DNA from 2 places in the Enterococcus sp. AZ196 genome. Region 2 is predicted to be linked to the other one. Evidence: a T-box and tRNA genes for the amino acid it is inferred to sense, from the RefSeq annotation. Region 2 holds a T-box; the other holds one or more tRNA genes.

Region 1 (7,621 bases), 2.2 Mb from region 2:
GATCCGCTTCCTCAGCAATTTCACAAAGAAATCGATATGATGCACAAAAAATGGCCTAGCGTAGATCAATATATCGTTTATTTCCAAAATTTCACCAATACACATGCACCAGTCGAAGTGATTCGAGAACGATTTGAACAAGTTGTCAACCTTCCGGGTGTCGTTGGCTTATCTGTCGGCACTCGTCCAGATTGTTTGCCGCCAGAAGTCGTAGATTATTTAGCGGAACTCAATCAACGGCTCTATTTATGGGTCGAGCTAGGTTTGCAAACAACTTATGAATCTACGAGTGACAGAATCAACCGCGCCCATGACTACCCAACCTATGTTGACGCTGTTGCCCGTTTACGCAAGCACAATATCAATGTCTGCACCCATTTGATTAATGGACTTCCGGGTGAATCATTAGATATGATGCGGGAAAATGTCCGCCGAACGATTTTAGACTCTGATGTTCAAGGCATCAAACTACATCTGCTGCACCTAATGCGCAATACAAAAATGCTGCGAGATTATGCGGATGGACATTTACAGCTAATGAGCAAGGAGGATTACGTCACAGTCATTTGTGATCAGTTGGAAATGATTCCGCCAGAGATCATCATCCATCGTTTGACTGGTGATGCACCGTGGGATTCATTGATTGGGCCGATGTGGAGTCTGAAAAAATGGGAAGTCTTGAATGCGATTGATCAAGAACTGATCCGCCGCGACTCTTACCAAGGGAAATATTCCTTAAGAAAGGATTTAAAGCATGTTACTAACAGCGTTGCGTTTTAGTCATCAGTTGCTAAAAGAAACAGTTTCTGAAGGAGATCACGTGATTGACGCCACGATGGGAAATGGCAACGATACGCTTTTTTTAGCTGGATTAGTCGGTCCAACGGGGCACGTCTATGCTTTTGATATCCAAGAGCAAGCTGTTCAAAACACTCGAGAAAAACTAGCGGAATATGCCGAGCGTTCAACGCTTTTTCTTGCAGGGCATGAAACAATTGAAGAAAACATCCCTGCTGATCAATCCATCCAAGCAGCGATCTTCAATCTTGGGTACCTGCCGAAAAGCGACAAGCAGATTATCACGCTGCCAGAAACTACCAAACGAGCGATGTCAGCAATTTTGAAGCGCTTGACCGTTGGCGGACGAATGATCGTTGTCATTTATTACGGTCATAAAGGCGGCGAAGCCGAAAAAAATGAAGTGCTGCATTTTTGCCAAAACTTGCCACAAGAAAATTTCAGTGTCTTGAATTATCAATTCATCAATCAAAAAAATAATCCGCCAATTCTGCTTTGTGTAGAAAAAAGACGATCGTATCATTTTTAGTGCAGACAAGATAAAAGAAGATGACTTCAGATTTTCCATTCGGAAATTGAAGCCATCTTTTTTACTTATATCATAGTCGCTGTTTACACTTCATTAAACCATTCCAATACTCGTTTGATCCAAGTATCCCAAAACACCCAATCATGTCTGCCTGGTCCTTCTTCAAAGGTCACATCGAGGTTTTTCTGTTTCATTTTGTGAGCCATATACTGACTAGCAGGATACAACTCATCTTCGGTTCCGCATGCTAAGAAAAACCGAGGTGTCTTTTTTTGTGCTGCTACTAATTTATCCAATAAATACAGCGGATCATTTACGGAGCCTTGAATCTGATCCAACGGTCCAAAAATGCCTTGCCAATACGCCTCATTGCGTACCTGCAATAAGCTTTCTACATCTGCTAACACAACCGCACCGGATAATGACGCTACTGCCGCAAAATTTTCAGGTTTTGCCAACCCCAATTTTAACGCACCATAACCACCCATCGATAAACCTGCTGCAAAAGTTTTTTCTCGTTTGCAAGTAATTTGAGGAAACAGCTCATGAACGATCGTTGGGAGTTCCTCCGAAACAAATGTCCAGTATTTCATATCGTAGGTCGTATCAGTATAAAATCCCAGGTCCGTCGAAGGCATGACTACCGCCATCTGATATTCGGCCACGTAACGTTCGATCGAGGTACGACGCTCCCATACACTATGATTCCCACCCATGCCGTGCAATAAATACAAGACAGGGACATCTTCGGTTATGCCAGCAGTCTCAGTTCCAATTTTTTTGTGTGTAGTTTGAGGCAGGATCACATTCATTGCTACTTCCATTTGTAAAATGTTCGAATAGACATTCACCTGTAAAAAAGCCATTCAGCTAGAACCTCCAGTTCTTTTATTCTTCGTTTAGTTTAACACTTCTCGATTGTTTGCCAACCATAAAGCTGAAAACTAGTGCAAAAATAATCAGCAACAGTCCTGCGAAATACACCCAATGCAAGCTGGAAAAAAGAACTTCTCGTAACTCTGCTCGCAGGCTCGCTTCAATTTGCAGCGCTGTATGGGGATTAATCAATCGATTCATAATATCTAGGTCAGTAATTCCTGCGTTTACTAATTGCTGTCCGTTTGCGATGTTCAAGATGATACCAAACAGTGAGACCATCACTGTCTGTCCTATCGTACGGGACAACGTATTAAATGATGTCGCTACGCCGATTTCTTCTTTGGGCACGCTGGCCTGTGCTTCTACCGTCGTAGTCGTGACGGCTAGACCATAACCAATCCCCAGAACACCCATGATGATGAAGAATACCCAAAAAGGACTCTGCATCGGTAATGCCAACAACGTTCCTCCACCAGCTAAAATAATGGTTAAACCAGCCATAATTATCCATTTTGCTGCATACTTGCGCAATAATTGTCCCGATAAAAAAGAACCATACATCCAGACAATCGACATCGGTGCTAAAACCAAGCCGCCAAGCCCCGCCGGCTTTCCTAACACCCCTTGCATCCACATAGGAATATAAACATCCAATCCCATTAAAAAGCCGCTTATCAAAGCAGCCACAATATTTACACTTGCAAAGGTGCGATTACTGAATAAATTCAAATTGATTACTGGATCCTCTGCACGTTTTTCCGTACGGATAAAAAGACCTAACGAAAGAACGCTCATCACAAATAAACCAATAACGGTTACAGTAATTCCATTGTCGCCTAAAAGCTGGAAACCCAGCAAAAGACTCACCAATGTCAACATAAGGAACATGCTGCCGAAAATATCCATTTTCTTAGCTTGATGTACTTTTTTCTCTTCCACAAAGAAGTATTGCAACAACACAATCAAGCCAAGACCAATCGGTACGTTGATGAAGAATATCCAATGCCAGCCAATCGTATCCACGATCAAGCCGCCAGCAAGAGGACCAAAAACACTAGCCACGCCCCAAGCAGCACTTGTTAAACCTAAAACTTTTGCCCGCTTCTCAATATCATATAAATCCGCAATAATCGTCAATGATACCGGCATAATCGCACCAGCACCAACTCCTTGAATCCCTCGAGCAATGATCAGCGTCAGCATTTCATTAGACATTCCACACAATGCTGAACCAAATACGAATAGTAAAATACCGACGATAAAAATTGGTTTTCTTCCAATTTTATCCGCCAGCTTCCCATAAATCGGTGTAATCATCGCATTTGTTAATAAATAAATTGAAAAGACCCAATTCATTATTTCAATCCCATGCAAACTACCCACGATCGTTGGCATAGCTGTCGTCACAATGGTTCCTTCAATCGCTGACATAAACGTTGCGATAAAAATCCCTGCAGTTACAACCTTTACATTCGTTTTTCTTTTCATTTTTCCCTCCATAACCATTTATCCTCTCATTCACACCCTATTAAGATACTGATGGTGCGACACTCTTCTTAATTGATTTTTTTGCTTAGTTAAAAAGACAAAAAGAGACGGTCCCATCGATCAATGACCAATAGAAACCGCCTCGTGAACTCCATAAATAATTTATGTCTGTACGATCTATGCCAAATTCAAACTTTTTTTCAACGCAGCAACTTTATCTACGTGCTCCCATGGTAGATCCACATCTGTGCGACCAAAATGACCATAGGCAGCTGTATCACTATAAATTGGACGTAATAAATCGAGCATCTCAATAATCCCAGCTGGTCGCAAATCAAAGTTTTCCCGAATTGCGCCAATCAAAGCTTCTTCAGAGACCTTAGCTGTCCCAAAAGTATTCACTGAAATAGAAACTGGCTGTGCTACACCGATCGCATAAGCAAGTTGGACTTCAACTTTTTCTGCTAGGTCGGCAGCTACGATGTTTTTAGCAATATAACGTGCAGCATAAGAAGCTGAACGGTCTACCTTGGTTGCATCCTTACCAGAAAAAGCACCGCCGCCGTGACGTGAATAACCACCGTAAGTATCAACAATGATTTTACGTCCAGTTAGACCAGCATCTCCTTGAGGTCCACCGATTACAAAACGACCAGTTGGATTGATAAAGTATTTTGTCTTCTCATCTAATAATTCAGCAGGAATTTCATGCTTGATCACTTTTTCCATTACATCTTTTTGAATCGTCTCGTTGTCAGCATCATCGTTATGTTGAGTACTGATAACGACTGTATCCACACGCAATGGCTTGCCATTTTCATCATACTCTACCGTTACTTGTGATTTTGCATCTGGCCCAAAGTAGGCAACTTCACCAGACTTACGCAAATCAGCCAAACGCTTCACCAAATGATGACTCAACGAAATGGGTAAAGGCATCAATTCAGGTGTCTCATTTACTGCAAAACCAAACATAAGACCTTGATCCCCAGCACCGATATCATCCAACAATTCTTCTTTGCCACGAGTTTCTAAAGCATCATCCACCCCTTGTGCAATATCAGGTGATTGTTCATCGATCGCAACTAAAACAGCTACATTGTCTCCATCAAAACCAAATTTAGATTCTGTATACCCAATGCGTTTAATTGTTTCACGCACAACCTTTTGGATATCTACATACGCCGAAGTAGAAATTTCTCCAAAAACTAAAACAAGCCCAGTCGTTACAGATGTCTCACATGCAACTCTGGCTTTTGGATCTTTTTCCAAAATCGCATCCAAAATTGCATCACTGATTTGATCAGCAACCTTATCCGGATGTCCTTCTGAAACTGATTCAGATGTAAATAAACGACGTTCTTCCATTATATATATTCCCCCTAATTTTTATTCGGTTACAAGGAATCTCTGAGCTTTTCCAGAGCCTATCGGGAACTTGCAACGACTCGATTATAACAGAAAAACAGCTCCTGTCACCAATAAATCTTAAAACTTATAAAAATCTATTTTCAGAGCATAAAAAAAGAGACGTTAGAAAACGTCTCAAAATGACCCGTACGGGACTCGAACCCGTGTTACCGCCGTGAAAGGGCGGTGTCTTAACCGCTTGACCAACGGGCCATAACAATAAAAACGGAGAAGGAGGGATTTGAACCCTCGCGCCGGTTTCCCGACCTACACCCTTAGCAGGGGCGCCTCTTCAGCCACTTGAGTACTTCCCCAAAAACCAAAAAGATTTTTAATGGGCCTAAATGGACTCGAACCATCGACCTCACGCTTATCAGGCGTGCGCTCTAACCAGCTGAGCTATAGGCCCTTCTTAAAAAACTAAAAGCGGGTGACGAGAATCGAACTCGCGACAACAGCTTGGAAGGCTGTGGTTTTACCACTAAACTACACCCGCAACTCTTATATGGCGCGGGACAGAATCGAACTGCCGACACATGGAGCTTCAATCCATTGCTCTACCAACTGAGCTACCGAGCCAGAAACGGTCCCGACGGGATTTGAACCCGCGATCTCCTGCGTGACAGGCAGGCATGTTAACCCCTACACCACGGAACCGTAATTTTTAGTTTTTAATTGCGGGAGCAGGATTTGAACCTACGACCTTCGGGTTATGAGCCCGACGAGCTACCAGACTGCTCCATCCCGCGATAATATTATTAAAAAGGAGGATAAGGGATTCGAACCCTTGCACGGTTTTACCCGCCTGACGGTTTTCAAGACCGTTCCCTTCAGCCGGACTTGGGTAATCCTCCAAATAAAAATAATGACCCGTACGGGACTCGAACCCGTGTTACCGCCGTGAAAGGGCGGTGTCTTAACCGCTTGACCAACGGGCCATGATTTTAATGGGCCTAAATGGACTCGAACCATCGACCTCACGCTTATCAGGCGTGCGCTCTAACCAGCTGAGCTATAGGCCCTTCTTAAAAAAAACTAAAAGCGGGTGACGAGAATCGAACTCGCGACAACAGCTTGGAAGGCTGTGGTTTTACCACTAAACTACACCCGCGTGGCGGTCCCGACGGGATTTGAACCCGCGATCTCCTGCGTGACAGGCAGGCATGTTAACCCCTACACCACGGAACCGTAATTTTTAGTTTTTAATTGCGGGAGCAGGATTTGAACCTACGACCTTCGGGTTATGAGCCCGACGAGCTACCAGACTGCTCCATCCCGCGATAATATTATTAAAAAGGAGGATAAGGGATTCGAACCCTTGCACGGTTTTACCCGCCTGACGGTTTTCAAGACCGTTCCCTTCAGCCGGACTTGGGTAATCCTCCGTAAAAGAGTCTCTATGGACCTTGTAGGACTCGAACCTACGACCGGACGGTTATGAGCCGTCTGCTCTAACCAACTGAGCTAAAGGTCCTGGCTCGAATGAAATCGCGGCGGAGGGGATCGAACCCCCGACCTCCCGGGTATGAACCGGACGCTCTAGCCAGCTGAGCTACACCGCGTTATTAATAAAATGGAGCCTAGCGGGATCGAACCGCTGACCTCCTGCGTGCAAAGCAGGCGCTCTCCCAGCTGAGCTAAGGCCCCATAATTTTGTTTCTATCGGGAAGACAGGATTCGAACCTGCGACCCCTTGGTCCCAAACCAAGTGCTCTACCAAGCTGAGCTACTTCCCGAAATGCACCCGAGAGGACTCGAACCTCTAACCCCTTGATTCGTAGTCAAGTACTCTATCCAATTGAGCTACGGGTGCGTTATTTAGTTAATGCCGAGGACCGGAATCGAACCGGTACGGTGATCACTCACCGCAGGATTTTAAGTCCTGTGCGTCTGCCAGTTCCGCCACCCCGGCGTTCTTCCCTGGTCTTCAGGAAAGCGGAAAACGGGGTTCGAACCCGCGACCCCCACCTTGGCAAGGTGGTGCTCTACCACTGAGCTATTTCCGCATGATGCCGGCTAAAGGACTTGAACCCTCGACCCTCTGATTACAAATCAGATGCTCTACCAACTGAGCTAAGCCGGCAACTACAAAAAAATAAAAATGCGGGTGAAGGGACTTGAACCCCCACGCCGTAAGGCGCTAGATCCTAAATCTAGTGCGTCTGCCAATTCCGCCACACCCGCATATGTTTATGAGCCGTACTGGGCTCGAACCAGTGACCCTCTGATTAAAAGTCAGATGCTCTACCAACTGAGCTAACGGCTCAAATGGGGGTTAACGGGTTCGAACCGCTGACCCTCTGCTTGTAAGGCAGATGCTCTCCCAGCTGAGCTAAACCCCCATAAGTTCGCGTGGCGACGTCCTAATCTCACAAGGGGCAACCCCTCACTACAATCGGCGCTAAGAAGCTTAACTTCTGTGTTCGACATGGGAACAGGTGTATCCTTCTCGCTATCGCCACCACACTATTTTCTTTTTTGAGTAAACGTCGTTCACTCAAAACTGGATCAGAAACG
Region 2 (20,747 bases):
AAGACACCATAGGATTCGTCTGTTAGTAATGTTCCGATAGCTATACCGTTCAATAAAGAATCCTCTTTGAAATAATGAGCTACGGAAAGACTCATGAGCAGATGCCGTAAATTAACGAGAAAAACTGTAAAAATGATTGACAGAATTGGCGCACTTAGCAGTAGTAATCCGCATAAAATAAATTGGGCACTTCCTGCATATACCAGTGTAGACATTAGAAATATTTGCCAAATCGCGAGGTGGGCAGACTTTCCAACAATTCCCATTGCGATCCCAATGCCTAAATACCCCATGATCGTAGGTAAACAGGCTTTAACTCCGTCAGAAAAACTAGCAGTCTGTATCAAACGATTATCCATATATCCACCCTCTCATTTTGTTCTAATCATATTAGACCAAAACTAATAAAAAAACAAGCGGATAAGTAGTTAAAAAAAGAGCAACAATTCCAATGGCAAAACATACCAATTGGCGGGGAAGATGTTGCTCAATTTATTTTATCATAAAAACATTTTGGTAAATACTAAAAAAAATATTTTTGTTAGGTAAATAATTTGAAATTATCCGATTCAATGAGAGCCGCCTTTAATTTTAAAGAAAGAAGTAGTTGATGTATAATAAAGTCAAGGGAGGCGTTTTCAATGAAAGAAAGCTATAAAAAAATACTCGTTGCAGTGGATGGCTCACCCACATCAACAGATGCATTTTATGAAGCGTTAAATATTGCGGAACGTAACGAGGCTAAACTCTTTATTCTCACTGTAGTCGACTATAAATTTTCAATCGGTGATCCGGCATTTATTAATGATGCACTAAAATTTCATCTAAATAATGCGGAGATTGAACTAGAGCAATTGATCGCCAATTCGAACGTGAGTCAATTTGACTATGAAACTAAAATTGATTCAGGAAATCCTAAGCGCAAGATTATTGATTATGCATTGGAAAATCAAGTGGATCTGATCATACTTGGGGCAACTGGAAGAGGTGCTGTAGAGCAGGCGTTAGTGGGATCAACGACAGCTTATGTAGTAAATCATGCTAACTCTAATGTGATGGTAGTAAAATCCTAATTCATTATGACAAGTAGATCTCTAAAAAAGGGTCTTGCCCCAAAATGGGACAAAACCCTTTTTATTATTGGGATAGCAGGGCTCGAACCTGCACTTACCTGATTCAGAGTCAGGCGCCTTACCAGTTTGGCCATATCCCACTAAGAACAGAAAGAATTATAACGCTAGTTTTTCTATTCTTCAAATAAAATGTCTCGATTATTTTTTTCCTGCTTGCTTTAAAGCAGCCAAAACTAAGTTTCCATCAGCAAAACCTAAGTTAATATTGACGGTCTCAGTATCAAAAACTAAAGATAGACGAATGCCGTTTAGTTTCTTTTTGCCGCTAATTTCTTTACATTGATAAAGATTGTACTTGTATGACCTTTGCTTACTTAAGGCATATAATATGTTTCCAGAGACTCCATATGCCGTAAGACCTTCTTGATTCTTTAAACCTTCATATTTATGAAAGCCAATGAATGAAAAGGAGAAATTAGTTTTGGCAAATACTTGGACAAAACGATTGAACAAAAGAACTCCCTTATTTTCATTCGTATTATAATTAATGCCGTATTTTTGAGTAAAATGATAAAGTTCGATTGCTGTGTTCATAATGACCTCGCTTTTTTCTGTATATTCAGCATAAATGTTTCTTATATATAGAAGCTTTTTTTATTGACTAAAGCGTCGAGTATTAATAAATTCTGAAATAGCCATAGTGACCAACAGAAAACCAAAAATTTGGAATAAGACCATTAAACTGCTGAATGGATTGAATAAAAGGAAAAAACTGGCAAGAATCATCAGTGCACTATAAATAAGTTGTCCCGTGACTGGAAAACCGTTTCTTCTTGCAGTCCAGCTTTGTACGAATTGGCCAATTGCAAAAATTAGAATAATAAAACCTAAGAACATTGGTAAGATACTAATAATTCCTTTTGAAAACCAAAGAACAACAAAGGCGATGATGACTCTCATGATTCCACTAGTTGTCTCAAAACCGACATTCCCTGTATATTTTTTTGTTCTTAAGCCGCGAATAATTTGTAAAATACCAAAAATTAATAAATAGAAGAAGATGATGTAGACCATCCCTTTAAAAACACTTCGTGGTGAAAACAGGATAGCGATACCAAAGATTAGGTAGCAAGCACTTCTTAAATATCCATATTTCTTGATTGAATCGATAAAATTTGACATAAAATATCACTCCTCATAAATAATTTTACCTGATTTGGTGTCTTTTTGCTAATGAAGTGAAAATTTCGATTGTAAACCATTCCAGACTTAGGTATAATTGCGAATAACATTGATCCAAAAGCTAGACGAACAAATGAATGTCGATACTGGAGGGCTTACTTATGAATGAAGAAGAAATTGAACTTGGTAGAAATTATCGCTGCCATCCGATTGGTTTCGAAGAATGCGTGGAAGGCGAAGTAATTTCGAAGATGACAAATTGCGCTGTTGTTCGTATTAATCAATGCGAAGAAGTTGATCAAGAGCAGCGAGATGATAAATCTAACATGGTCGTGGTAAAATATTCTAATTTCATTCCAAGTTAGAAGGCGGTTCTTTTTGAATATATTTACACTGTTATTGGGAATTTTCACTATTGTTCTTTACGTTTTTTTATTATTGGCACGAAGAGACATCGTTATTCCGATTTTTAAACGACGTAAACAATACCCATTCTATATTTTTTTAACAATGTTGATTCTTTGGACTGGTTTTACTAGTTGGCAAGATTTCAACGGGCGAGCACAGACGATTTTAGCTGCCTTAGTAATGCTGAGTTTTTTATTGGATAAAAAGGGATTTACTGAAGATAGTCTGATTCTTTTTAGTTTAGATAACCGGGGGATTCCGCTCAATGAAATTGAACGAGTAGTCTTGTTTCAAGAAGAAAGCGGCTTGATTAAGTTAAACTATTTCCGGAAAGAGCGTCGCGGCCCCATTTTGACCTTTGATTATTCTTTGACTGAATTCGTTGTTTTTCTTTCGACGCATCTCAGTGAAGGGAGTACCTTAGAAATTTTGACCAAAGACGATAAAGATAAAGACGGGAAATAAGATGGCAGGGATGTCATCTTTTTTTGCAAAACATAAACTTGCTTATAAAAAACAAGCGGTGCTGGAAAATCAGCATCGCTCGTTTTGATTTTAAACTATATTAATGGAAAACACGGAAACGTTCGTCGTCAGCTAAGTATTCTTTTTCGTTAGCTTCGCCTTCTTTAGAACCGAAAACTAATTGAGAGCGTAATTGCCAATTAGCAGGAATGTTCCATTCTTCAGCAACAGCATCATCGATCACTGGGTTGTAATGTTGTAGGTTTGCTCCAAGACCAGCGGCTGTTAAAGCTGTCCAAGTATTTGCTGTAGCAATACCATTTGATTGTTCAGCCCAGTCTGGGAAGTTATCAGCGTATAATGCAAATTGTTCTTGTAAATTTTTTACTGTATCCGTTTCTTTAAAGAACATTACAGTACCATAGGCATTACGGAAGCTAGCAATTTTAGCCTGTGTATTTGGAAAGACTTCTGCTGGAGTTAGTGGTTTTAGAGCTTCTTCAACGATGTTCCATAATTTCTCATGAGCCTCTCCGAAAAGAATAACTGCACGAGGTGATTGTGCGTTAAACGCAGTTGGACTGCTTTTAACCGTGTCTTTGATTAATTCAGTAATTTCTTCTTCAGATAATTTTACATCGCGGCCTAGTGTGTAAAATGAACGGCGATCTTTTAATGATTCTAAAAATTGAGACATAATAATTTCCACCTTTTCTTTTTTTGTTCTTGTTGACAAAGCTTACTTTACCATCTTACAAAAAGTAAGAAAAGAAATATGCTCGCAGAATGGTAATTTTTTTTAAAGGGGAGATGAAACCTTTTTAATAATTACTTGAGAATATGATAAACTAGAAGTATGAACTGTAAGATGGAGGCTCTTAGATGAATATAAAAGAAATAGGAAAATCAATTATTTGGTTTTTAATTTTGGCGGTGATCTTGGTTGGTTTGCGCCATTTTGTTTTTACTCCTGTAGTGGTCAAGGGAGATTCAATGGACCCAACATTGATAGATGGTGAACGGGTTATTGCTTTGAAAAACACTGATATTAAGCGGTTTGACATCGTAACTTTTCCAGCACCGGATGATGAGGGGAAAAACTATATCAAACGTGTTGTTGGATTACCAGGCGATACTGTTGAATATAAGAATGATGAACTTTACATCAACGGAAAAAAATATGACGAGCCATATTTGGATGAGTTCAAAGGCCAATTAACTGACAATCAGCCATTAACTTATGATTTTAATTTGAAAGAGTTATCTGGCTCTGAGAAAGTTCCTGAAGGAGAACTATTTGTTTTGGGAGACAATCGTCGAATCTCAAAAGATAGTCGAATCATTGGAATGATTAAAGAGAAGGATATCATGGCAGATGTGAAATTTGTTTTCTGGCCGTTAAATCGGTTTGGTACAGTAGACTAGCAATTTTGCTAGTCTTTTTTTACGGAATGCTTTTGTATTATCTTTCATTATGCGACTTTTTAGCTGAACTGCTATAATAAGCACGTAACATAATTTGAAGAATCGAGGGGAAACGATGTCATTACAATTTTTGCTAGGTACTGGACAGAATGATGCGACAGAGCGAATGATTCAAACAGCACAAGCTTGGTTAAAGCAAAATCCTGAGAATCGTGTCTTTTTCTTAGTCCCCAATTACAATAAATTTGAACAAGAGATTAACCTTTTATCTGCTATGAGGCACGATGAGGGAGCGACAGAATTTAGTACGATTCGTACACAGGTTTTTAGTTTTCAGCGATTGGCTTGGTACTTTTTACAGCGGGATGGTCAGGTGCCCGGAAATATTTTATCTGAAGCCGGCAATGCAATGATTTTAAGAAAGATTTTGCATGAACAACGTGAGGAGTTAACGATTTTTCGCGGTGAAGTCAATAAAACAGGATTTATTCAACAATTAGTCAGTTTTTACCAAGAAATGCAGATTGGAAATATAACCGTTGAAGATTTAGCAGAAAACGGCACTGGCCAAGATCAAGTTTTGAAGCTGCAGGACCTGCGGAGAGTATATGCAGCTTACGAAGAGGCTTTGTTGAATTATCAAGTGGCCAATGAAGATCCTTTATTGTTGCTGCAAGAATATCTCAGCAATAAAAATCTAACGAATAGCCTTTTTATTGTAAGCGGCTTTACCCGATTTAACGCTCGGGAGTTGAGCGTTTTAACTACTTTAATGCATTGTGGAGAATTACATGTTTCCTTGGAGTTAGATCGATCTTATCCAACGGAGGAACCTAGTCCCTTAAACTTATTTGCCGATCCAGGTAAAACTTATTTTCAATTAAAGCGTAGTGCAGATGAGAAACAGGTCCCAGTACGTCCTGATCAATTCTCACATACTAAGCAAACAGTTTTTAATCAAGTAGGAGAATATTGGGCAAATCAAAAAAAGACTGATTTATCTCAAACAGATCAGCTTCAGCTTACAAAATTTGGTACAGTAGCGGAGGAGATCCGTAAGATCGGTGAAGAAATAAGACGCCTAGTAAAAGATGAAGGGTATCGATATAAAGATATTCAGGTTTTACTACGCAAACCTGAAGTTTATAACAGTGTGTTACCGGATATTTTCAATAAGCTGGATATTCCATTCTATCTTGATGAAACGCAAGAAATGGCTGCCCATCCGTTGATAGAGTTTTTACAAGCATTGTTTCTAGTTGATAATTATAATTATCGTATCAATGACGTTTTTCGGATGCTTCGAACGGAACTTTTTGCTCCTTTTGAGTGGAAAGCAGATACATGGTTTGCCCAGCAACAACAATATAGAGAAAAAATTGATCAAACTGAAAATGTTTGTCTGGCTTATAATTTCAGGGGGAATGCATGGACAAAAACAGCGGATTGGGAATTTGTAGATTATGATTTTGAAGCAGATGTTTTTAATGATGCGAAAGATTTAGAAACAACGACCAATGACGTGCGGCGTTCAGTCCAAAAAGTACTGCCAGAATTTTTCAAAAAAATGAAACAGGCAGATAATGGGCTAGAGGCGGCTACACTCTTCTTTCACTTTTTAGAAGACAGCGGTGTGAAGCGGCAACTACTATTCTGGCGCGACCAGGAAGTCGAAAAGGGGAATTTAGAAAAGGCTCGTAATCATGAACAAACATGGCAGGCATTGCTTGATCTTTTAGATGAGTATGTATTGATTTATGGAAATGATACTTTTGATTGGGTGAATTTCCAAGAAATATTTTTAGCTGGTTTGATGAACTTAAACTACGGAAAAATACCAACAGCGATAGATCAGGTGCGGGTTAACGATTTAGAGTTAGCGCGCGTAGATCAAATGAAAGTTACTTTTGCAATTGGTTTGAACAATATTGATTTCCCAGCTCGTTTTGATGACAAGGGGTTACTATCGGTTGAAGAACGTTCGGCCTTCAATCAAAATTTGCCAGATGGAAAATTTTTGCCTGAAAGCAATAGTTCAAAAGTAAATCGTGAACCATTTTTAGCATACTCGGTTTTTCTTTCTGCTAGTGAAAAGCTCTATATGAGCGTTGCAACAACAGTTGAAGGCGAGAAAAAGCTAGAGATTTCTTCCTTTTTGAGACAATTGAGTCAAGGTTTGCAATTGCCGATTAAAGAAAATGAATCATTGAACTTAATGAGCAGTCCAGAGGATTATTTAGGTACTATGCGAACACTTTTATCTGATTTGATTGCGTTAAATCGTTTCGCCCAGGATGAAAACCGAGCGTTTCTACCAGCGTGGCGAGAACTGCAAAAGTTCATTCAAAATAGTTCATTTGCTTCGATGGCACAACGAGTTTTCAGAAGTTTGCAGGATCTTAACGTCCCTCGTGAGTTATTGCCTGAGACAGCAGAACGATTATATGGGAAGAATCTGTATGTTTCAGTCTCAAGAATCGAGAATTTTTACAACTGCCAATATAAATATTTCGCCAATTTTGGTCTTGGGTTAAAAGAACGAACGGTATATGGATTAACACCTGCGGCGGCTGGTGATTTTTACCATGAAGCGCTAGATTACTTTTTCCGCTTATTAAAAGAACAGGGTTTGCGTTTAGCGGAATTAGAAGAAGCCGAACGAAATCAATTAGCAGATCAAGTATTGAAAGAAATTTTTGGCGAACTGAAATTTGCTATTCTATCCAGTTCAGCGCGAATGAATTATATTCGTTACCAATTGTCGCGAACTATTCAAAGAGTCAGTTGGGGGTTGGTACAGCAGGGTGCCCGTACTAAATTGGAGCCGCAGCAAACCGAAATTATTTTTGGCTCTATCGGCGGACAAAAAGGGATTCCAGGAATCAACTTGCCTTTATCGAACGGTGGAGAAGTCGCGATTCGTGGTAAAATTGATCGCTTGGATCAATTACAGAGTGCTGAAAATGATTGGTTAAGTGTAATTGATTATAAATCTAGTCCCCATAGTTTTAATGTGGCGGACGCGTACTATGGAATTGCATTGCAATTAATCACTTATTTAGATGTTGCAGTGACTGACTTCAATCAAGGAAGCGGAAAAGTGATCAAACCAGCGGGAGCTTATTATTTGCATGTCCATAATCCGGTTTTGAAAGAGCCTAAGAGCATTGAAAGGGATATGTTGAAGGCTTATCAATATGATGGTCTCTTTGCAAAAGAGCCAGAGCTTTACGATCAATTGGATCAGAGCTTAAATGAAAAGGAAAACTCGCTTTTATTTCCAATCAAAAAAGATAAAAATGGGCAGACAGTGGTCGTCCCGCAATCCAAAGATAAATTTTATGAGCTATCAGAGATTGATCTATTGCGACAATACAATCGAGAGAAAATTCAAAAGGCAGGCAATCAAATCGTTTCTGGTGAAATCAAATTGAATCCAACCTACAAAGATAATCAACGGATTGCCTGTCAATACTGTCCTTTCCGTAGTGTTTGCAAGTTCGATGCGATGTTGAAGGAAAATAATTATCACCGCTTAGAAAAACTATCTAAGGAAGAAGTCTTAAAACGAATGGAGGAAGAACTACATGACAACTAACTTCTCTATCCCTCCAAAAGCGCCGAATGAAATGTATACAGATTCCCAGTGGCAGGCAATCTATGATCAAGGGGCTAATCTTTTGGTTTCAGCTTCAGCAGGATCAGGAAAAACAGCGGTACTTGTTCGGCGTGTAATCGAAAAGATTAAGCGACAGCAGCTCTCGGTCGATCAGTTATTAGTCGTGACTTTTACTGAGGCGGCAGCTAGTGAAATGAAGGAACGAGTTCAATCAGCACTGCAGGAAGCAATTAATGAAGAAACGGATCAAAAATTAAAAAATCATTTTACACGTCAATTGACACTGCTGCCAATGGCGAATATATCGACACTGCATTCGTTTTGTTCTAAAGTTATTCAACGCTTTTTCTACTTGATCGATCTAGATCCAAGTTATCGCATGTTGACGGATGACACGGAGACGATTTTATTGAAAGAGGATGTTTGGGATGATCTTAGAGAAACTTTTTATGAAGAAAATCAAGAAATCTTTTATCGTTTAACCGAGAACTTCTCTAATGATCGCAGTGACAGTGGTTTGGAAGATTTACTTCTCTCAATGTATGAATTTGCCCGAGCAAATCCTGAACCGTTCAAGTGGTTAGATGGATTAGTCGAGAATTATCGAGTAGGAAATTTAGTGGATTCAGATTTATATCGTGAGTTAATCCGTCCGCAAGTTTTGACTAATTTACAAGAGGCCAGTCAAACTTATCAGTGGATGCTCTCTGCCAGTCAAGGGATTGATGACTTGCAAAAGATTGCAGATGTTGCCCAAAACGAACAGAGTATTGTCCAGCAAATTGAAAAAGCCTTAGTAGAGGACGATTTATCGACGGTCTATACTTTTTTTGAGAATCTCAAATTTCCAGTGTATCCTTCTCCAAGAAAAAAAGATGTCAAAGAACTTTATGGCGATATAATCACGGAATGTAAGAATTATCGAGACCAGGCAAAGCAGAGTTTGACGAAGATCAAAGAAATGTACTTTTTAGTTTCACCAGAGGAGCAAGTGGAACGTTTGCAGGAAGCATTACCGATTGTGGAAGAATTGGTTCGTGTTGAAAAACGATTTATCGAAGAGTATTCCGCAAAAAAACGTGAAAAAGGGATGCTGGATTTCAATGATTTGGAACATTTTACTTTGCAAATTTTGCAAGCAGAGATTGATGGCACAAGACCTGCCGAAGATTATTATCGCAGTCGATTTACCGAGGTTTTAGTAGATGAGTATCAGGATATCAATCAGTTACAGGAAACTATTTTGCGTCAGCTTAGTAATGAGGAGCCGGGAAATCTCTTTATGGTAGGTGATGTCAAGCAATCGATTTATGGGTTTCGTTTAGCCGACCCAACTTTGTTTATCCAAAAATATCATGATTTTGCTAATGAAAATGGAGGGCGCAGAATCATTTTGGCAGAAAACTTCCGTTCTCGCAAAGAAGTTTTAGACTTCACCAATTTGATTTTCACTCAATTAATGGATCAAACAGTTGGACAGATTGAATATGATAAACAAGCAGAATTGATTAATGGCTTCACGGCGTTTCCTGAAACGGAGACATTTAGTCCAGAGTTACTAATCTATCAAAAAAACGGGGAGACTCCTGATTGGATAGAAGATAAATCCATGGGTGAAATATTTATGACTGCCGTCAAGATTCGTGAATTAGTTGATCAAGGATTTGAAGTCTATGATAAAAAACAAAAAGCGATGCGGTCAATACGTTATGAAGATATCGTACTTTTAACACCAACTAGAAGCAATAATTTAACGATTCTGGAAGTGTTTAAACAATTGGGAATTCCGTTATCTATCAATGATACACAAAATTATTTTCAATCAACAGAGCTGCGAGTAATGATTTCTCTCTTACAGATTATTGATAATCCGTATCAGGATATTCCTTTGGCCGCAGTTTTACGATCACCGATAGTTGGCTTGCAGGAAGAAGAGTTGGCACAGGTCCGCCTAGCATTGCCGCAAAAAGAGTATTACCAGGCAGTAAAAAAATATGTTCAAATGAATGATGATATCACTGTCCAAAAATTGACAGTCTTCTTATCTCAATTGGGTGATTGGCGTGAGTATGCTCGGCGCGAATCGTTGGCCAGCTTATTAGTGAAAATCTATAATGAAACAGCCTACTTGGATTATGTTTTAGGAATGCCTGCTGGACAGCAGCGCCATGCAAATCTACTAGCATTAATTGAACGAGCAAAGGATTATGAACGCAGTAGTTTCCGCGGCTTGTACCAGTTTATTCGCTTTATTGAAAAAATGCAGGAAAAAGATAAGGACTTAGGCGAGCCTCCTACTGAAGAAATTTCAGACGCTGTGAGAGTAATGACGATCCATGGAAGTAAAGGGTTAGAATTTCCGATAGTCTTTTTAATGGATATGAGCAAAAGCTTTAACGTTCAGGATACACGAAGAAATTATGTATTTGATGAGCGATTAGGACTTGGCGTGAAGTTATTGACGCCGGATACCCGAGTAAGGAAAGACACATTACTCTTTCAAACCGTCAAGCAGAAGAATTTGAATAAGCTGCTATCAGAAGAAATGCGGAAACTGTATGTTGCTTTAACTCGAGCAGAGCAAAAATTATTCTTGGTGGGTTCTTATGATGATGAAGCTGCAGCATATAAGACGTGGAGCAAAGGCTCTTTGAACGAAAATTTAGTTTTAGATGCAGGTCTTAGGAATGGTCAAAATGATAGCTTCTTTGATTGGATTGGCTTGAGTTTATTTAGACATCCGCTGATGGAAAATTATCAGAACGAGTATATTGTCAATCAGCCTGCTGTTTTGAAGCACCACCCGGCCACATTCAAACTGAATTTTACGGATCCGCAAATGATTGTCGAGAAAGTTCAGGGATATCTTCCAGAGATTAAAACACTAGAAATCCCCCAAGGAACGATCAATATCCAACCGTTGAAAAAAAGTTTGCTGTTTAAATATCCTTATCCGGAAGCGACGAAAACAACGAGCTATCAATCGGTATCAGAACTGAAACGACTTTATGATGATCCAGATAATCGATTAGCGCTGGAGCTTGATTCTTCTCGTGCACAAACACACTATCGATTTACTGAAAGCGACTTAGGAGAACCTAAATTTTTAAGTACGAAAAAGGAACTGTCCGCTGCTGAAATCGGGACGGCTACTCACTTAGTGATGCAGCTATTACCATTACAGAAGGATCCTAAGCGAGAAATGGTCGAAGCCTTGATTGAGGAGCTAGTTTCACGACAAACATTAACACAGGAAATTGCAGAGAAGGTTTCTGTTGATAGTATTATGCATTTCCTCGATACTAATATTGGTCGTTTTGTAATCCAACATGCGGACCGGTTGTATCGTGAAGAACCATTTGCGATGTTGATGCCTGCAGATCAATTATTTAATGATTATCAAAACCAAGATGAGATTTTAATTCATGGAATAATCGACGGTTATTTAGAGTTTGATGATAGAATTATTTTGTACGATTTAAAGACGGATTATTATACTCCTGAAAGGGAACAAACGCTGATTAACCGCTATCGCGGACAATTGCATCTCTATAAGGATGCTTTAGAAAAGGCGAAACAAAAGCCTGTTGAAGCGGCTTATCTAATCTTTTTACAAGGAAATCATGCAGTTGATTTGTTAAAAACTCCTTAGGTACAGGCAAGATGTACTTATAAAAGGTAAGTGATGTGCTATACTCTCTCTATCGAGGTGAGAATTATGGAACAAGTAGAAGTAATGGATTTTTCACTCTGTCCAAAATTTGAGAAGGGTTTTCAGATTTTAGGCAAAAAATGGAACGGTTTGATTATTGATGTATTGTTGGAAGGCGGACCGCAAAGATTTGTCGATATTGCTGCGATGATTCCAGATGTTAGCGATCGAGTTTTAACCGAACGACTAAAAGAATTAGAAGTAGAAGGTATTGTAGGTCGTGTGATTGCTTGTGGAAGCCAAAAACGGATGGATTATTGTCTGACAAATAAGGGCGAAGCATTGAAAAATGTAATGAATGAGATTCATCAATGGGGCGATACTTGGATCACGGATGAAGAATGTAGTTGATAAATTTTTTGATTTCTTGTAGTATTGGGATAGTCAATTAAATAGTTCAAAAAACGTTGATGGAAAAGAGTAATCTTTTTATATCTTAAAAGGGAATGTCTGTCGCTGACTGAAAGCAGACTAAGAGAAGAAAAGATGAAGTTCACTTCTGGAGTTTGTCGAAAGACCGGCATAGTCGTTAAAAAGCAAGAGCGCCAATTTATTCGGTTGGCGAATTAGGATGGTAACGCGAGACCTCGTTCCTTTGTGGAACGAGGTCTTTTTGCGATTTCTAGAAATAATCGCGTTTTTGCTCATTTTACATGAAGTTGGATAATGGAATGAGGGCCTTGACACATCTTGTTAAAGAATATGAATATGCTGGCCACTTTACAAATGGAAAGATTATTGCTTTTTTTCTTTATCAAACAGAGTAAAAATCAGAATTGACTTAATATTATGCAAGTTTTTTGAGGATCAGTTTGAAGAGTAGTAAACGATTCCTCACAATCATCCAACAGTCGAAAATTCGATAGGGCTTCATTTTCAATTTGAAGTTTCTATCTTTTTAAAGCAAATGGGAAAGGAAGAAAACAATGAGTTTACAAGAGCAATTAGAAGAGTTAAAAAGTCAGACGTTAGCAAAGATTGACGCAGCTGATGAGCTTTCTGCCGTTGAAACGATCCGAGTAGAAACTCTTGGGAAAAAGGGACCAATCACTGAAGTATTACGGGGAATGCGGGATCTTTCAGCAGAAGAGCGTCCTGTAGTAGGTGCTTTTGCCAATGAGATTCGCGATCTTTTAACCAAAGCAATCGAAGAGCGCAAAGCAGCCTTAGCGGAGTTGGCTTTAGAAAAGCAATTATCAGCAGAAACTTTAGACGTCACTTTACCAGGAAAACAAGTTTCCCATGGTACACGACATGTTTTGACTCAAATCATGGAAGAAATTGAAGATACTTTTGTTGGAATGGGCTACCAAGTTGTCGAAGGGACGGAGATCGAATCTGATCATTACAATTTTGAACGGATGAACTTGCCAAAAGATCACCCTGCACGAGATATGCAAGATACTTTTTACATTTCTGATGAGCTATTATTACGTACACATACATCCCCAGTTCAGGCACGTACTATGGAAAAACACGATTTTTCAAAAGGTGCGTTGCGGATGATTTCACCAGGTAAAGTATTTCGTCGTGATACAGATGACGCGACGCACAGTCATCAATTTCATCAAATTGAAGGCTTAGTCGTTGATAAAGGAATAACGATGGGTGACTTAAAGGGAACGTTAGAAGTACTACTAAAGGAGTTATTTGGTGCAGAGCGCAAGATTCGTTTACGTCCGAGCTATTTTCCATTTACCGAACCGTCTGTAGAAGTTGATGTCAGCTGTTTCAAATGCGGCGGTAAAGGCTGTAATGTTTGCAAGCATACTGGTTGGATCGAAATCCTCGGTGCAGGAATGGTTCATCCTGATGTATTAGAAATGTCGGGTATTGATCCAAAAGAATATTCTGGCTTTGCTTTTGGCTTGGGACCGGATCGGATTGCAATGCTGCGTTATGGAGTCAATGATATTCGAAATTTCTATTTAAACGATGTTCGTTTCTTGGAACAATTCAAGGGGGAGTAGGAAGCAATGTTAGTTTCATATAAATGGTTAAATGAATATGTCGACGTTAAAGATGTCGCACCGAAGGACTTAGCAGATCGTCTTTCATTGACAGGGATCGAAGTTGAAGGATTGGAATCGCCAGAAGATGGTTTGAAGAAAATCGTCGTTGGTGATGTAAAAGAATGTATCCCGCATCCTGATTCAGATCACTTATCGATCTGTCAAGTGGATGTAGGCGCGGAAGAATTGTCGCAAATTGTTTGCGGGGCGCCCAATATCAAAGCTGGAATTAAAGTGATTGTTGCATTACCCGGCTCTCGCATTGCTGGCAATGTAAAAATCAAAAAAGGGAAAATGCGCGGTCAAGTTTCAAATGGCATGATCTGTTCATTACAAGAGCTTGGCTTTAGCGATTCCGTGATCCCTAAAGAATATTCTGAAGGAATTTATTATTTACCAGAAGAAGCACTTGTTGGCGATCCTGTATTTCCATATTTAGAAATGGATGATACGATAATTGACCTATCAATTACACCGAACCGTGCGGATGCACTAAGTATTCGCGGTGTTGCACATGAAGTAGCAGCAATTTATAAAAAAGAAGTCCATTTTCCTGCTGTCGAACTAAGGGAGTCAGAGGAGAAAGCCAGCGATAAAATCAAAGTGTCTGTGACTGATAAAAACGATGCGCCGCATTATGAAATTCGAATCATTAAAGACGTGAAAATCGGACCTAGTCCACAATGGCTGCAAAATCGGTTAATGAATGAAGGGATTCGTCCGATCAGCAATGTAGTAGATGTTACGAATTATATTTTATTATTATTCGGCCAGCCGTTGCATGCATTTGACTACGATAAATTAGGCAGCAAGGAAATCATGGTTCGTCGAGCAAAAGAAAATGAACCATTTACAACATTGGACAGTGTAGAACGGACATTGAATCCAGAAAATATCGTAATCACTAATGGTGAAATCCCTGTTGCACTGGCAGGGGTGATGGGTGGATTAGATTCAGAAATTTCTGATGAGACAACGACTGTCGCATTAGAGATGGCTATGTTTGACCATACATTGGTTCGCCGCACTTCACAAAGCTATAACCTGCGCAGTGAAGCGTCGATGCGCTTTGAAAAAGGGATCAATCAGGGAGAAATCAGTTTAGCTGGAGAAGTAGCAGCTGCGATGATCGCTGAGCTAGCCGGTGGTAAAGTGTTACAAGGGGCTGTCAAGGGAAGTGAAGTGCATCCTGAAAATGTTGATGTAAGTACGACTCTTCAAAAGGTCAATCGTTTCTTAGGAACGGAATTGTCACAAGAACAAGTCAACGATATTTTTAAAGCACTTGGATTTGCGTCCGAAGTTAAAGAAGGTGTAACAACCGTCAGTGTACCTCCGCGTCGTTGGGACATCACGATTGAAGCTGATTTAATGGAAGAAATTGCGCGAATTTATGGCTACAATAATTTACCTTCGACACTACCGGAAGGACAAACAGTTGCAGGCTTCTTGACTGAAACACAAAAGACGACCAGAAAAGTACGGAATCTGTTAGAAGGTGCCGGATTATCAGAAGCGATTAGCTATGCCTTGACGACTGAAGAAAAGGCCCAACAATTCTTGTTGAAAGAAAGCAAGGTGACTCGGGTAGCTTGGCCAATGAGTGAAGAACGCTCAACAATGCGATTGAACTTAATTAGCGGTCTGCTGGAGGACTTGTCGTACAATGTTGCGCGCAAAAATAATGATGTAGCATTTTATGAAATCGGCCATGTCTTTTATCAAAACAATGATCCAAAAAAAGATTTACCGATCGAACAAAATCATGTCGCAATTGCTGTGACAGGTAATGTTGTTAACAAATCTTGGACAGGAAAAGCAGAAGACTGCGATTATTACACAATTAAAGGAATGGTCGAAGCATTGATTGAAGGTTTAGGTCTTACTGAGGAAATTTCTTACCAAGCAACCCAAATGTCTGAGATGCATCCTGGACAAACAGCTGGTATTTATTTGGGAGAAGAGCTGATTGGTTTTGTCGGTCAAGTCCATCCTAAAATGGCTGTGAGTTATGAACTAAAATCAGCCTATGTGGCTGAAATGAATCTAGACGCATTGATTGGTAAAGAAAAAACACCATTAGTCTTTGAGGCTGTTTCAAAATATCCTGCAGTAAGTCGTGATATTGCGATGTTAGTGAATGAGACAAGTACTAATTCAGACATCACGGAAGTTATCAGCGACGCTGCCGGAAAATTCTTGACTGAGCTGCAGCTTTTTGATGTCTATCAAGGTAAAAATATTGAAGAAGGCAAAAAGTCATTGGCTTATAATTTGACCTTTGTAAATCCTGATGCGACGTTAACTGATGAAGAGATTAATCGTATCATGGCTAAAGTTACTAAAAATTTAGAAGAAAAATTAGAAGCGGTTATCCGTTAAGTAATAAACAGCCCTCAAATGTTTTTTGAGGGCTGTTTTATATAGTAGGAAGTGTATTTTTAGCTAATCTGAACATCACTTGTCACGATAACGTCGACACCGGTCTCTAAAAGATTTTTTACAGCAATATCGCCGATTTTTACTGGCGCCTTTAATGCGACTTTATTTATTTCCTTCATCGCTTCTAGTACTGCCTTTTTAGGAATGCCGTCAGCTGTTTTAACAGAACAGAGGTGCGTCTTGCCACCACTGACTCTAACAGTGGACGTGACTACTCGTATAGGATTAGTTGCTTCGGCTTTTCCATATTTTACTCCTTTATTGCAACTGTAACCACTTACTTGATAATCATTATTTTCATCAACCGATAGGTGACAGCCTTTTGGGCACATTATACAGATAAAGTTTTTCATCCTTTCGATACCTCCTCGACACAAATTTCCAATTCTCCGTTCGTGACTTTTTCCAAAACCTTTTTAGATAGTTTAATTTTTTCCATCTCGCCCGGTACGATGTATGCTTTCTTCTGTTTGGCTAAGATTTCTCCTTGCGATTTTATCAATATTTGACTCTCATCAAAAACTTTATTAACACGGAAGAAAAGTTCAGTCCGACGATCAATATTTTCATCTCGAATTTTTTGTGGAACAACATAAGTAACATGGGCGCCATTCTTGATAGTAAGACAATTTGTCGGCTCACTAGTTTGGGCTAAAATGTATGAAGCGGCAGAAGTGCCTGCCTTTATACTCTCAGCAGTTACAAAGTCAACTAAATCATGGACGTGAACGACATTGCCGCAAGCAAAGATACCCGGAATTGACGTTTCCATATTTTCGAAAACAAATGGTCCGTTCGTTTTTGAATCTAAGTCAAGATTTGCATCACGACTCAGTTCATTTTCTGGGATCAATCCAACTGATAGTAAAATGGTATCGCAATCAAAAATTTGTTCTGTTCCAGCAACCGGCTGGCGGTTTTCATCCACCTCTGAAACGACTACTTGATTTACCCGGCTTTTTCCTCGAATTTCAGTAATTGTATGGGAAAGGAGCAGGGGGATCTCATAATCATCTAAGCATTGAACGATATTTCGAGTTAACCCGCCGGAATAAGGCATTACTTCAACGCAGGCTAAAACTTCTGCACCCTCAAGAGTCATACGTCGAGCCATGATTAAACCAATATCTCCAGATCCTAAAATAATTACTTTTTTTCCAACCATATAGCCTTCCATATTGACATATCTTTGCGCAGTACCCGCGGTGAATACACCAGCTGGACGACTGCCAGCAATACCGATAGCCCCACGGGTCCGCTCACGGCAGCCCATAGCAAAAACTAAGGCCTTAGATTTTAAGATTTGATACCCTTGCTCTTTATTGACAATGTGCACTTCCTTATCTTCTGTTACTTCCAAAACCATGGTATCCAATAACACCTTAATAGTTGTTTTTTCAATCATTTCGATGAATCGAGCTGCATATTCAGGACCTGTTAGTTCTTCCTTAAAATAGTGCAGTCCAAAACCGTTATGAATACATTGATTTAAAATGCCTCCGAGCTTTTGATCACGTTCAATAATCAAGATATCTCTGACGCCTTTTTCGTAAGCTGCTATAGCTGCGGCCAAACCGGCTGGGCCTCCGCCAATGACGATTAACTCATGCATATTAACGACCTCCTTTGGTTTCATCAACTAAAATATAGCTGTCTTGACGATCCTGCAGAATATCTAGCGGCGATTTGTGTAGTTCATCAGCTAAGATCTCAACGACACGCGGTCCACAGAATCCTCCTTGGCAACGACCCATTCCAGCATTGCATCTTCGTTTGACAGCATCTACAGAAGCTGGTGGAATAGGGGATTGTGCTGCTGCGCGAATTTCACCTTCAGTAATTGTTTCGCATCGACAAATAACTCTGCCATAAGTGTCATTCGTAGAAATAACTCTATTTTTTTCTTCAATACTGAGTTCCTCAAAGATAATTTTTTCTCGTGAATCAACATACTCGTCTTTTCGAACAAAATTTTCTCCAGTAGATTTCTTTAATAATTCAATACCATATAAAGCAATTGCAGGAGCAGAAGTAAGGCCGGGTGATTTAATACCTGCCAGATCAATAAAACCGACAGCAGCCTCTTGAAGAACAAAATCTCCTGCACTATTATTTGCACGCACGCCAGAAAAATTTCTGATAGAATTTCGCAGGTTAAGCTCAGGAAGTGATTTCTTTGCTAAAGTTGCTACAGTGTTAAGTCCCGCAGCAGTATTTCCTGTATCTTTTCCACTGTCTAGGTCATTTCTCTGAACAGCCTCTGAATTTGGTCCGACAATTAAATTTCCGTGAACAGTTGGACTAACTAAAACGCCTTTTCCGATTTTAGAAGGGCATTGGAATATCACATGATTAACCACGCTTCCTTCTGATTTATCCAATAAAAAATATTCGCCGCGCTTTGGAGTGATCTTAAAATTAGGTTCCGCAATCAAGTTATGGATATCATCTGAATGAACGCCTGCTGCATTAAAGATATAGTGAGTCCGATAGCTAGACTGATTCGTTATAATTTCATAGCCACCTTCAATTTTCTTGATATCGATTACTCGATTGTTCAAAGCAATTTCTACATCGTTTTTTACGGCTGTTTCCGCCAAAGCAAGGCAGAATTCCCAAGGATTTACGATCGCTGCGGTGGGGGCGTAAAGCGCCCCCAAACTTTCGGCGGAAAGGTTGGGCTCCATCTTATGAAGGCTAGTTTGATCCAGAAGTTCCAAATCCTTCACACCGTTTTTGACTCCGCGTTCATAAAGCGTTTGAATCAATTCAAGCTCTTCTTCTGAAAAAGCAACTACCAAAGAGCCAATTTGATCGTAGTGAACAGAGAGTTTTTGACAGAGCTCTTTTGCATGCTCTGCGCCTTCAACGTTGAGTTTTGCCATTAAACTGCCAGGTTCGGGATCAAAACCAGCGTGCAAAATGGCGCTGTTGGCTCTAGTAGCTCCAAGGCTAACATCGTTTTCCGCTTCTAAAACCAGAGTCTTCAGTTGAAATTTGCTTAGTTCATAGGCAGTTGCGGCACCAACGATTCCGCAACCGATTACAATTACATCATACATAGATAGTTCCTCCCGTTTATTTAAGTTTCTACTTACTCAGTAGTTGCATCCTGGAATGCAGCAAAAAAGAGTATAGGTAAACAAACGTCAATGTTTGTTGACGTTTGCCGCTATACTCTTTTTATCTCTAGCCGATATTCAATTAACTGTATTATAACACCTTTATAAAAAATCAACAATCGTTAAATTGACCAAATCAAACCTTCTGTGGTTGATACAGCAAGACTTCCGGCACCCAAGGCACCCATGATGTCCTCTTTGTCGCGAATCAAACCGCCAACAATCAATGGTTTTTTAGAATGATTGACGAGTTCCTTAATGATTTTTGGTGAAACACTAGGTAACACCTCAACTAAATCAGCTTCCGTATATTTTAGTTGACGTACAACATTTTCTAAAGCGGAAGAATCTAATAGAAAGAAGCGCTGAATTGCTAGCAGTCCATGTTTTTTAGCGTGACGGATGATTGCTGGTTTGGTGGAGATAATTCCATCAAAGCAAGTAGACTGTTTGATATAATCAACGGCCTTCTCATCAGAAGAGAGGCCTTTAACTAAATCCGCATGTAAAATTGCTGTTTTCTTATTTGTTTTGATTTTTTTGGACAGCTCCGCCAGTTCCATTAAGTGTGATTGGAGAACAAAGATGACTTCACATTCTGATTGAATCGCGGCCTCCAGCTCGAACTCGTTTTTTGTAGCAGCGATTACAGGAGAGAGCTCTAATTTTTGATATAGTTCATGAGTATTCATCTAACATTGCTCCTTACATGTTTTCAGTTTTATTTTACCATGTAAAAAATGGAAGAAGAAGTACTGTTTACAATGATTGTGAAAAGAAAAAACAAAACCCAAGCGTATTTTTTAGAAAAGCCACGTTTTGGGTTTTGTATAATCAATGTCAGTGATATCAATAAGAACGTTCCAACAGCTGAATCGCAACCGTATTAAGAATTTCTTTACTCTTGCCTTCGGGTAATTCTTGAATTTCATTTAAAGCCTTTTGTGTTAATTTTTCTGCAAACTCAAGAGCACCAGCGATACCATCAAAACGGTCAACATAATAAGCTAATTGAATTAAATCCTGTCTTGATAAGGTTTCTGGTCGTTCTAAGTAAGGACGAATGATTTCAGGCTGATTGTCGCGTGCAATTAATAAAGGTAAGGTGAAAATTCCTTGTTGGACATCAGTTAAAATCGGTTTTTGTTCATCCCCAAGCTCTAAAGAAAAATTCAAGATATCATCATATACCTGAAAGGCTAGACCAATTGCCGAGCCAATTCGCTTGGCACGAGCCTGTAGTTTTTCATCTGAGCCCCCAAAATAAGCACCTTCGTGGCAGCTGAG

What was found. The T-box of region 2 lies ahead of pheS (phenylalanine--tRNA ligase subunit alpha). A T-box ahead of a tRNA ligase gene usually reads a tRNA of that ligase, here a tRNA-Phe.
Region 1: it encodes a tRNA-Phe, which carries the amino acid that the T-box ahead of pheS (phenylalanine--tRNA ligase subunit alpha) is inferred to sense. The anticodon was not compared.

The regions. Positions count from the first base shown of each region.
Region 1 is NZ_JBIPAM010000001.1:2,942,632-2,950,252, reverse strand. It holds gene IGI67_RS14340 (TIGR01212 family radical SAM protein) at 1-780, shown strand, start outside; gene IGI67_RS14335 (class I SAM-dependent methyltransferase) at 755-1,327, shown strand; gene IGI67_RS14330 (alpha/beta hydrolase) at 1,411-2,193, opposite strand; gene IGI67_RS14325 (MDR family MFS transporter) at 2,216-3,694, opposite strand; gene metK (methionine adenosyltransferase) at 3,872-5,062, opposite strand; SMK box riboswitch at 5,060-5,143, opposite strand; tRNA gene IGI67_RS14315 (tRNA-Glu) at 5,246-5,317, opposite strand; tRNA gene IGI67_RS14310 (tRNA-Ser) at 5,331-5,418, opposite strand; tRNA gene IGI67_RS14305 (tRNA-Ile) at 5,440-5,513, opposite strand; tRNA gene IGI67_RS14300 (tRNA-Gly) at 5,530-5,600, opposite strand; tRNA gene IGI67_RS14295 (tRNA-Phe) at 5,611-5,683, opposite strand; tRNA gene IGI67_RS14290 (tRNA-Asp) at 5,689-5,761, opposite strand; tRNA gene IGI67_RS14285 (tRNA-Met) at 5,780-5,853, opposite strand; tRNA gene IGI67_RS14280 (tRNA-Ser) at 5,869-5,958, opposite strand; tRNA gene IGI67_RS14275 (tRNA-Glu) at 5,971-6,042, opposite strand; tRNA gene IGI67_RS14270 (tRNA-Ile) at 6,053-6,126, opposite strand; tRNA gene IGI67_RS14265 (tRNA-Gly) at 6,145-6,215, opposite strand; tRNA gene IGI67_RS14260 (tRNA-Asp) at 6,217-6,292, opposite strand; tRNA gene IGI67_RS14255 (tRNA-Met) at 6,311-6,384, opposite strand; tRNA gene IGI67_RS14250 (tRNA-Ser) at 6,400-6,489, opposite strand; tRNA gene IGI67_RS14245 (tRNA-Ile) at 6,505-6,578, opposite strand; tRNA gene IGI67_RS14240 (tRNA-Met) at 6,593-6,666, opposite strand; tRNA gene IGI67_RS14235 (tRNA-Ala) at 6,679-6,751, opposite strand; tRNA gene IGI67_RS14230 (tRNA-Pro) at 6,767-6,840, opposite strand; tRNA gene IGI67_RS14225 (tRNA-Arg) at 6,844-6,917, opposite strand; tRNA gene IGI67_RS14220 (tRNA-Leu) at 6,931-7,016, opposite strand; tRNA gene IGI67_RS14215 (tRNA-Gly) at 7,039-7,110, opposite strand; tRNA gene IGI67_RS14210 (tRNA-Thr) at 7,115-7,187, opposite strand; tRNA gene IGI67_RS14205 (tRNA-Leu) at 7,207-7,288, opposite strand; tRNA gene IGI67_RS14200 (tRNA-Lys) at 7,298-7,370, opposite strand; tRNA gene IGI67_RS14195 (tRNA-Val) at 7,374-7,446, opposite strand; rRNA gene rrf (5S ribosomal RNA) at 7,455-7,570, opposite strand.
Region 2 is NZ_JBIPAM010000001.1:742,709-763,455, reverse strand. It holds gene IGI67_RS03670 (AzlC family ABC transporter permease) at 1-359, opposite strand, end outside; gene IGI67_RS03665 (universal stress protein) at 642-1,073, shown strand; tRNA gene IGI67_RS03660 (tRNA-Gln) at 1,141-1,213, opposite strand; gene IGI67_RS03655 (hypothetical protein) at 1,272-1,667, opposite strand; gene IGI67_RS03650 (HdeD family acid-resistance protein) at 1,728-2,255, opposite strand; gene IGI67_RS03645 (hypothetical protein) at 2,417-2,620, shown strand; gene IGI67_RS03640 (hypothetical protein) at 2,634-3,128, shown strand; gene IGI67_RS03635 (nitroreductase family protein) at 3,229-3,825, opposite strand; gene lepB (signal peptidase I) at 4,011-4,553, shown strand; gene IGI67_RS03625 (PD-(D/E)XK nuclease family protein) at 4,669-8,151, shown strand; gene addA (helicase-exonuclease AddAB subunit AddA) at 8,141-11,824, shown strand; gene IGI67_RS03615 (winged helix-turn-helix transcriptional regulator) at 11,891-12,235, shown strand; T-box leader at 12,283-12,482, shown strand; gene pheS (phenylalanine--tRNA ligase subunit alpha) at 12,811-13,854, shown strand; gene pheT (phenylalanine--tRNA ligase subunit beta) at 13,861-16,278, shown strand; gene IGI67_RS03600 (DUF1667 domain-containing protein) at 16,338-16,691, opposite strand; gene IGI67_RS03595 (NAD(P)/FAD-dependent oxidoreductase) at 16,688-17,950, opposite strand; gene IGI67_RS03590 (NAD(P)/FAD-dependent oxidoreductase) at 17,952-19,400, opposite strand; gene IGI67_RS03585 (glycerol-3-phosphate responsive antiterminator) at 19,583-20,152, opposite strand; gene IGI67_RS03580 (polyprenyl synthetase family protein) at 20,310-20,747, opposite strand, start outside.